DNA from 2 places in the Enterococcus sp. DIV0174 genome. Region 1 is predicted to be linked to the other one. Evidence: riboswitches for the same ligand, from Rfam matches in the RefSeq annotation. Region 1 holds a riboswitch; the other holds the start of a gene.
What was found. A riboswitch is a leader RNA that binds a small molecule or an ion and turns the genes downstream of it on or off. The one in region 1 is predicted to bind thiamine pyrophosphate.
Positions count from the first base shown of each region.

Region 1 (4,428 bases):
CACATTTTTTCCTCCTATTGAATAAATTGGTTCGTGAATAATTCTTTTGCCTCTACTTTTTCTTTGATTAATCCATTCTCTTTCATGAAATCAGTATAGTTATCCCATACTTTTTCTTGCATCAATCCCCATTTTTCTGGCTCATCAGTATAGTTTTCTGAAACAAATGCTTGTGATTCTTCCAAGAAACTTAGTTCGTTGTCTGACGCGTACTTATGCAAAATTTTTGCACTTGCTTGTGGATGCTTAATTGCTTCTTGATAACCTTTTTTCGTTGCATCCATAAATTTTTGAACTACTTTTGGTTCCTGTGCAATCATTTTATCACTCGTAATGATAACAGGAGTATAATAATCTAAGCGTTCATCCAGTTCTCTTAACGGAAGATAGTTCAATTCAATTTTTGCTTCTTTTGCTTTAACCATATCCCAACCTTCAAAATACCATTGTAAGTCGACACCTTTTCCTAAAGCTTCGGGTCCTTCCCCGGTACTTCCAACAATCGTTAATTTAGAAAAATCTGCGTTATCGTGTTCCATGACTGCTTTTAATACTGCTTCTTCACTAGGACTTTGCCAACCTGCATAGGTTTTTCCCTCAAAGTCTTTTGGTTTCGTTATCCCGCTATCTTTCGCTGCAACAAATCCAGAAGTATTGTGCTTCATAATTGTCGCAATCGCCTTAACTGGAATAGCTTGTCCGTCAGCATGTGCATAGGTGATGTCTTCTTGATAGCTCACACCAAATTGTGCTTTGTCTGCGCCTACTAAGCCGATACTTGTCGAATCACCTCCTGGCTCAATGATGTTCACATTCAAGCCAGCATCTTTATAATAACCTTGTTCTTTTGCAACATAGATACCTGTATGATTTGTATTTGGTACATAGTCCAACACGAGAGTGACATCCGTTAACTTTTTTGTTGAATCCGTAGTACTTGTTTCTTGCTTATTTGCTCCGCATGCGGTAAATAATAACAAAGCTGGTACTAGCCATAACATTTTTTTCATTTTCTTCCTCTTCCTATCCTCTAGTATATAACCAATAATAATAACTTTTCTTCATGAGCACACTCAATCCATTAAGCAATAAACTAAGAACGATTACACAAAGAATTGCTGCAAAAACCTTGTCGATTTGATAACTGTTTTTTACACGGATCATGTAATAACCTAATCCGGACTGCGCACTTAACCATTCCCCAACGATTGCGCCACTAACACAATAAGTCGCTGCAACTTTTAGCCCAGAAAAGAAACCTGCAAGCCCTTCAGGAATTTTGAAGATTCGATAGATCTGTCCCCTACTGGCGCCCATTGTTCGTAAAAAAATAATTTGTTCCCTTGATGCTTTACTCAATGAATCCGCAAAAGAAACGACCATTGGGAAATAACTCATCAAAATAACTAAAATCACTTTCGGCGCCAGTCCAAAACCAAACCACAACGTGAGTAACGGTCCCAAAACCATAATTGGTAACGTTTGTGATACTACTAAAATGGGATAGATTGCGGTCTTTAGTAACTCATAAAAGTCCATCAATAATGCTGTAAAAAAGGCAATGATTCCTGCAATTACTAATCCTAACAGTGCCTCGCTCAAAGTCGTGAGTGAATGAAAAAACAGCGTCTGTCTATCAGCAAGCAGTGCTTGAAAAACGGCAATTGGACTAGGCAAAATAAAGGTTGGTGTCTGTAACAGCTGAACACTGACTTGCCAAATCAGTAGCAGAACACCGACACTGATTGCTGGATATAAATGTTTCTTCAATTGTTCACCTCCTAAATGAATCAAATTTAACACTGGAACAAAAAAACGCTTGTCTGTGGACGCAACATAGGTCCCACTTAAACAAGCGTTTGCTATGTTTCTCCCTTCACCAGTATTAACTGACAGGTTCAATGGGTCTAAGTTCACAACTTACTCTCATGCCGTTTACGACATCCCCAGAAACAAGTATTCATTTTTTTTAGTGTAGCATAACAAAATTGGTGCAACAAGCACTTCTGCTTAATTTATTCCTTTCCTATTTCAATAGATAAGGCAAATCACTAGCAAGTGTCGGATAGCCAAAAATCCATTGATCCACGATTTCCTTCGTCAACCCTTGATTGATTGCTATCGTTAGAAAATCAATCAGTTCATCTGCTTGCTCACTCAAAACACTTGCGCCAATCAAAAAGTTTTCTTTATTGAAACATAACTTTACTTTGGCTAATGGTTCATTCACTCGATGGTAGGTAAACCAGCTTGTCATTTCTTGAGTCACTGTTTCAACTTGCCTATCCTCTTCAATTTTCGTTGTTCCAACAGTCGCAATCTTTGGGCTACCATAAACAATTGTCGGAATGACAGGATAGTTGATTATTTTTTGCTGTTGTTGTGTCACTTTTTGTGCAACGTATTGGCCTTCAAAAGTCGCAACAGGTGTTAATTTTGGCAACTGTTTTTCGATAACGTCTCCACAAGCAAAAATTTGTGGATTTGTTGTTTGAAGACACTCATTCACAATGATCCCCTTTTTCGTAAAATCGACATTGGCACGCTCTAAATGTAACGATTCAACATTTGGCTGGCGACCTGTTGCGCAAAAAATCGCATCTGCTTCAAAGATTTCTTTTCCAGCAATCAACTGTAATTTCTCATTTTGGCGCGTGATTTTTTGTGCATTCACATCAAAAGCAAACTGGATGCCAGCTTTTTTCATTTGGACAATCGCTTCTTGAACCAACTCTTCATCAAATTCTTTTAGCGGTCGCTGATTGTGATGCACAATGGTCACTTCACTGCCAGCCGCACGAGCAATCGTTGCCAGTTCAAAGGAAACATAGCCTCCCCCAATAAAAATCAATTGTTTTGGTAGCTCAGCAAGCGCTAGAAAATCGGTGCTTGTTTGTAAAAATTCCTTTCCTTCAATCGGTAAAATGGTCGGACGTTGTCCCGTTGCAAGCACAAAATGTTTTCCACGAAATGTCTTTCCCAACACTTCAACTGTTTCTTCATCCAGAAAACTTGCTGTTCCAGTCAGATGATCGATTCCTGCCTGGCTTAATTCTTTTTGGCGATTTGCAGAAACAGGGTCAGTAAAAGTTCGTTTAAAAGACTGGAGTTCTTGCCAATTTAATGGCGGCACTTCAGAAAAGCCTTTTCCAAGTAATTGCTTGATCCGATTGCGTGCTTCCACCCCACCAATTAAGATTTTTTTAGGATCACAGCCGCGATTTGGACAAGTCCCACCCCATAAATTTTCTTCAATTACTAATACTTGCTGCTGCTTTGCTTTTAACTCGTAAGCGGCACTTAACCCTGCTACTCCTGAACCAATTACGATTGTATCATACTCTTTAATCATTTTTTTACTCCTTTCGACTTAAAAAGGCAAAGACATCTTGACCAGACAACTCTCCAACTAAAGTTCCTTGATTGAGGACTTGGACAATTGGTGCTTGGGCTAATTTCTCATAAACTTGAGTTAGCGGCGTCGTTAACTCAACCACAGGAACATTTTTATCTGTTATTTCTTTAGCATAAAAGCCTAACGCTATCAGTTCTTCTACCAAAATTTCTTTTTGGCTAGTTTCTTCAAAAAAGCTTTGAACAAACGCGTTATTCGGTTGCTTCAACAGTTTTTCTGGCGTATCACATTGAATCAATCGACCATCTTTCATAACACCAATTCGGTTTCCCAGTTTGACTGCTTCTTCCATATTGTGGGTAACAAAAACGACGGTCGTTCCTAATTCTTGGTGTAAGGAAAGCACTAACTCTTGTAATGAAGTGCGTGAAAGAGGATCAAGAGCACTAAAAGGTTCATCCATTAAAATGATTTCTGGGTTCGCAGCAATTGCACGCAAAATCCCAATTCGTTGCTGTTCACCTCCAGATAATTCCCGAGGAAAACGGTCCCGATAATCCGCTGGAGACAGCCCCACTTTTTCCAATAATTGGTCTACTTGTTGTTCCCGTTTTCCCTTTTCCCAACCTAACATCTCTGGAATCACTTCAATATTTTGCTTGACGGTCATGGTTGGAAACAACGCAATTTGTTGTAAAACATACCCCATTTTCCAACGTAATTTTTGTAAATTGTAACTAGTTAGTTTCTGACCTTTAAAATAAATCTCACCACTTGTTGGTTTAATCAAACCATTAATCATCTTCAACGTACTTGTTTTCCCACTACCAGAAGGACCAACTAACACAAAGATCTCACCTGGATGAACAACGAAGTCCAGTTGGTCAATCACAACTTTGTCAGCAAATTTTTTTTGAACTTGATGAAACTCGATGATTTCTGTCATTTTTCAGCCTCCTTGCTTAACCCAATCGTCACTAAAAAATCATGGGCAACTTGTGCTGGTTCTCTTTTTTCAACATTGACTTGGTAATTCATGTCAATCATTTCTTCTTCGGTGATCTTTCCACCAA
Region 1 covers NZ_CP172881.1:990,277-994,704, reverse strand. The annotation lists gene IGJ93_RS04910 (ABC transporter ATP-binding protein) at 1-3, opposite strand, end outside; gene IGJ93_RS04905 (ABC transporter substrate-binding protein) at 15-1,010, opposite strand; gene IGJ93_RS04900 (ABC transporter permease) at 1,024-1,770, opposite strand; TPP riboswitch at 1,855-1,959, opposite strand; gene IGJ93_RS04895 (dihydrolipoyl dehydrogenase family protein) at 2,027-3,349, opposite strand; gene IGJ93_RS04890 (ABC transporter ATP-binding protein) at 3,357-4,301, opposite strand; gene IGJ93_RS04885 (ABC transporter permease/substrate-binding protein) at 4,298-4,428, opposite strand, start outside.

Region 2 (4,428 bases), 300 kb from region 1:
CAACGCCAACATCAATTGCCAATTAATTGTTGCCATTACGATGACAGCAATACTGAACCATAAAATACATTCAATGATGTTATAAACGACCCACGAAACAAAATGACGAATAGCGTCTGTATCCCCAGTCATTCTAGCCATAATGTCCCCAACTCGAGTGTGATTAAAGAAATCAAAATCAAGTTCTTGTAACTTTTGATACATTTCTTGTCGTAATTCAAACAAACTGTTCTGACCAATACGTTCAAATAGAATCTGATAAGTATATCGAATGATCGTTCGAAAAATCGTGATACCAATCATTAATGCTAATAAAGGAATCAATAAATTGGCTTCACCTTTTTCAATTACTTTGTCGACAATCTCACCAGCCACTAATGGGTTGACTACAATTAAAAGCGCATTGATTATTAAAAAAATAATTGCCAGAAATCCTTTATTTGCATACTTCTTTACATATTGCCAAATCCATTGATAATTGCTCATTTTATTTCCCCTCCTATACGAAAGCCTTTTCTCAATCAAGTACTAGCTTATCTTTAATAAATTTGAAAGAAAATGGTTATTCTTACTTGTTTTGATGTACAATATTATCAAATCCACAAGAAAGGGTTTTCATTTATGAGTTATGCAAATGCCCAAATATTTAACCCAGAAATTATTTACGCTTTTGATCCTTGGAATGAGCAAGGAAACAAAAGTGACATCCATACCCATGATTTTCTAGAAATCAGTATTGTTTTAGAAGGTCAAGCGAACTACACCATCGAGGAACAAAAATTTCAATTAAATGCTGGTCAAATTATGCTTTTTAACCCTGGCACCCATCACGGTGAAGAACAAAGAACAGGAACTTATTCACATCAACTTCATATTGGTTTAACGAATATTTCATTAGACGGACTAAAGAGAAATCACTTACCAACTAAAAAAGCAATTCTTAATCTTGGGGAATACCAATGGGAATTTCTCGACAAAGCGTGGCGTCTAGTTAAAGAATATAGTGAAGAGCAACCTGAGTTTCAATTGATGGTCAAAGCGTTAATTATCGAAATGTTAGTACTTATTTTAAGAAGCCTAGAAAAAGTGCAAGATAATACAGTCACTCTAGCCCTTTCAAAAAATGCCAAACGAAAACAGTATTTAGTCAATCATGCCATTTACTATTTAGAAAACCATCACACGCAAGAAATTACTTTAGAGCAATTAGCTGATACGTTGTATGTTAGTCCTACGTATTTATCAAAAGTTTTTAAAGAGTCTACAGGTATGAGCCCCATCAATTATCTTATCCAAGTTCGGCTAAAACATGCCAAGGAACTACTAGCAAACGAGCAACTAACTATCCGAGAAATTTCTCAAGCTGTTGGTTATCAAGATGCGTATCATTTTAGTAAGCTCTTCAAAAAATATTACGGCGTCTCTCCTTCACAACTAGCAAAGAAATCACTGGCATAACAAAAAACTCTTAAAAGACTTATTCATTCTGAGTCTTTTAAGAGTTTTTTTATTTTCAATTCCTTTTTACTTCAAAGGATCAAATAATTTTGGTGAAACTCGATAACATATAACGACAACGATTGCTACAGCGATTGCAGTAGCAAGGCCACTTGCGCCATTCATGACAAATGAAAAAAGCCAAGGGTTCATACCTTCTGGTGCGTAATCTCCCCAAAAAATACCGCCAGCCACAAAATGCCAGAAAAAGCGAGTAAAGGTTCCAACCACCGATGAGACAATTAGGATTCCATAAATTTTGGTTGTCTCTCCATTCACCATTGCGCGATGCAAAGATAAAGTAAACAATCCAGCGAATCCAGCAAAGGTAAATGCAATTGGGTATTCAATTAAAACTTGTGGGATACTTAAAAATTGAACTTTCCCCATTAAAAAGTGTAATAGACCCCAAATCAAGCCAGCACCTAACCCCGCCTTGAGACCTCTACGTAAAGCATAAATAGTTATTGGAATTTGCCCGATCGACAAAGTAAAACTGCTTCCAATGTCTAGTGGAATCAATGAAAGCACCATAGCTAATGCTGCGATAATTGTCCCCTCAATCCAAACTTTTGTTTCTGAATGCATAAAAAAACTCCTCCTTTAGAATCACCACAATTCACAAAGGAGAAGTGTTAGCTACACTTCCACTCGTCACAATTCCTACGTTCGTATGACCGAAACAGGTACGGAGGGTTTAGAGTAAACTCATTCTCAGCCTCGAAAGGCTCCCCTTTGTGAGTAGATTCTATTATTTTTTACTTACCCGACTAGCATAACATATTTTTTCTTTCGTCAGAAGTGAAAAGAATTTTTTTGTTTAAGCAAATCAAAAAGCGAACCATTGAACTGTTCGCTTTTTTAAGATTTCTGAACTTTATTTTGTCATATCAGACGTAACTTTTTCATCAATACGTAAAAATGGTAAATAGATGAACACGCTAGCTGCAATAATTATCACTTGAAGAACTGCAGCACGCCAGTCCCCTCCAGTCGCTAAGAAACCAGAAATGATTGGTGGTGTCGTCCAAGGAATTTGGACAACGACGTGATTGATCAATCCAACTGCAGTCGCAAAATAGGCGACGGTTAACGAAAAAATTGGTGCTAAAACAAATGGAATAATCAAACTAATGTTAAAGACGATTGGTAACCCAAAAATAATCGGCTCGCTAATATTGAAGATAGCTGGTGTAACAGATAACTTAGCAAAATCTTTGTAGTCCTTACGACGACTAAAAATAAAAATCGCAATAAGTAAAGCAATTGTATTACCAGAGCCGCCCATTACAGCAAAAGTATCTTTGAATGCCATATTGATGATATGAGGAATCTCTTCTTTATTTGCATACGCAGCCATGTTTTCTTGCATATTTTGAATCAAGAATGGATCTAATAATGAACCTGAAATGACAGCTTGATGAATTCCGAAACCAAAAAATAGATTTGCAATAGATGTTAACAATAAGAATCCTGGTAGTCCAGTAGTGATTTTACTTAAAGGCTTTGTAATGATCGTAGTAATCAATGTGTTGGCATCCATATGGAACAACTGATTGATAGCAAATGAACCAATCGCAAATACTGTGATCGTCAACATAATCGGAATCAAGACATTAAATGATTTCAAAACAGCTGGTGGAATATTTCCAGATAAATTGATCTGAAGTTTTTCATTTTTAGATAACTTAATAAACAATTCTGTTGCTGCGAGACCAACAAAAATACCGACAAACATGCCTGAAGCTCCAGTGTAAGCAATCGGAATCACTCCACTCACTTCAATTGCTTTTTGACTGTTCTCTGGAGTGAACATCGTAACCATTGGTGTAAGGACAATAAAAGTAGAAATAGCAACCAACACTGCAGCGATTGAATTTTGATAATTGCGGCTAACGCACATATGATAAGAAACTGCTGCTACGACTAACAATGTAGTAATGCTAAGTGTACCATTGCTAATTGAAATTCCGATTTCTTGAATTGTAGATAAAGTAGCCGGTCGAATAAAGTGACCTAGAAAACCGGTCGGCTCCAATATGACATAGTTAATCAAAGTGACAAATCCTGCCAGCATCATAAAAGGCATGAATGTTGCAAATGCATCTCGCAACGTTCGTAAGTGAATCTGGTTTCCTAACTTTGTTGCGACCATCCCAAACTTTTCAAGAATGATCTCTTTTTTATTTTTACCCATAAAACTCTCCCCCTTCATTTGTAAGCGATTGCTTTCACCTAGATAATAACTCGTCTTTTTAATAAAGTAAATATCTTTTTTTAAAAATATATACTTTTGTCGAAAAATAAAAAATAAACAGCAAGAAGTTAAGCTTAACTTGCTGTTTATTTTGATTGTATATCCGATTTTTATTTTTCAACAAAGATTGCCTCAAAAATGAAGTCCTTATAAATATGTCTGGATAACGAATACTCAAACGGCGTTCCTGAGGACAAAGAAACGACTTTATCTACTTCAATCATAAATTCACCGGGCTCGATATTTAAAATTTTTGCATCAAACTCATTGGCGATATCTCCCTTAAACCATAAATGAGAGGATTTTATTTCCAAATTTAATTCGTCTGTGATATAAGCATAAACTGATTTTTTCAAATGCTTAGGTTCCAATCCAGGTATAACAGCCAATGGCATAAATGTTTGTTCAATCGAATAAGGTTGATGGTCTATAAATCGACTTCGAATAATATTGTAAATATAATCTTTTTCGCTGATTTCCAACATCTCCGCCACTTCTTTTGAAGGAAGTTCAATCGAAAAAGTATGGATTTCAGAGTCAACATGTTCTTCTCCCATCGCGCTCAATAAACCTTCGTTTGGACCGAAAACTTTTGAATTATCAATTGGTTTACGTAAGACTTCTGTCCCAAATCCGCTACGTGTTCGCAACACGCCCTCGGATACTAATAAATC
Region 2 covers NZ_CP172881.1:1,294,758-1,299,185, reverse strand. The annotation lists gene IGJ93_RS06250 (ABC transporter ATP-binding protein) at 1-486, opposite strand, end outside; gene IGJ93_RS06245 (AraC family transcriptional regulator) at 622-1,458, shown strand; gene thiT (energy-coupled thiamine transporter ThiT) at 1,525-2,085, opposite strand; TPP riboswitch at 2,141-2,242, opposite strand; gene IGJ93_RS06235 (PTS sugar transporter subunit IIC) at 2,375-3,694, opposite strand; gene IGJ93_RS06230 (GntR family transcriptional regulator) at 3,865-4,428, opposite strand, start outside.
Region 2: another riboswitch for thiamine pyrophosphate. It lies ahead of thiT (energy-coupled thiamine transporter ThiT); the one in region 1 lies ahead of IGJ93_RS04900 (ABC transporter permease).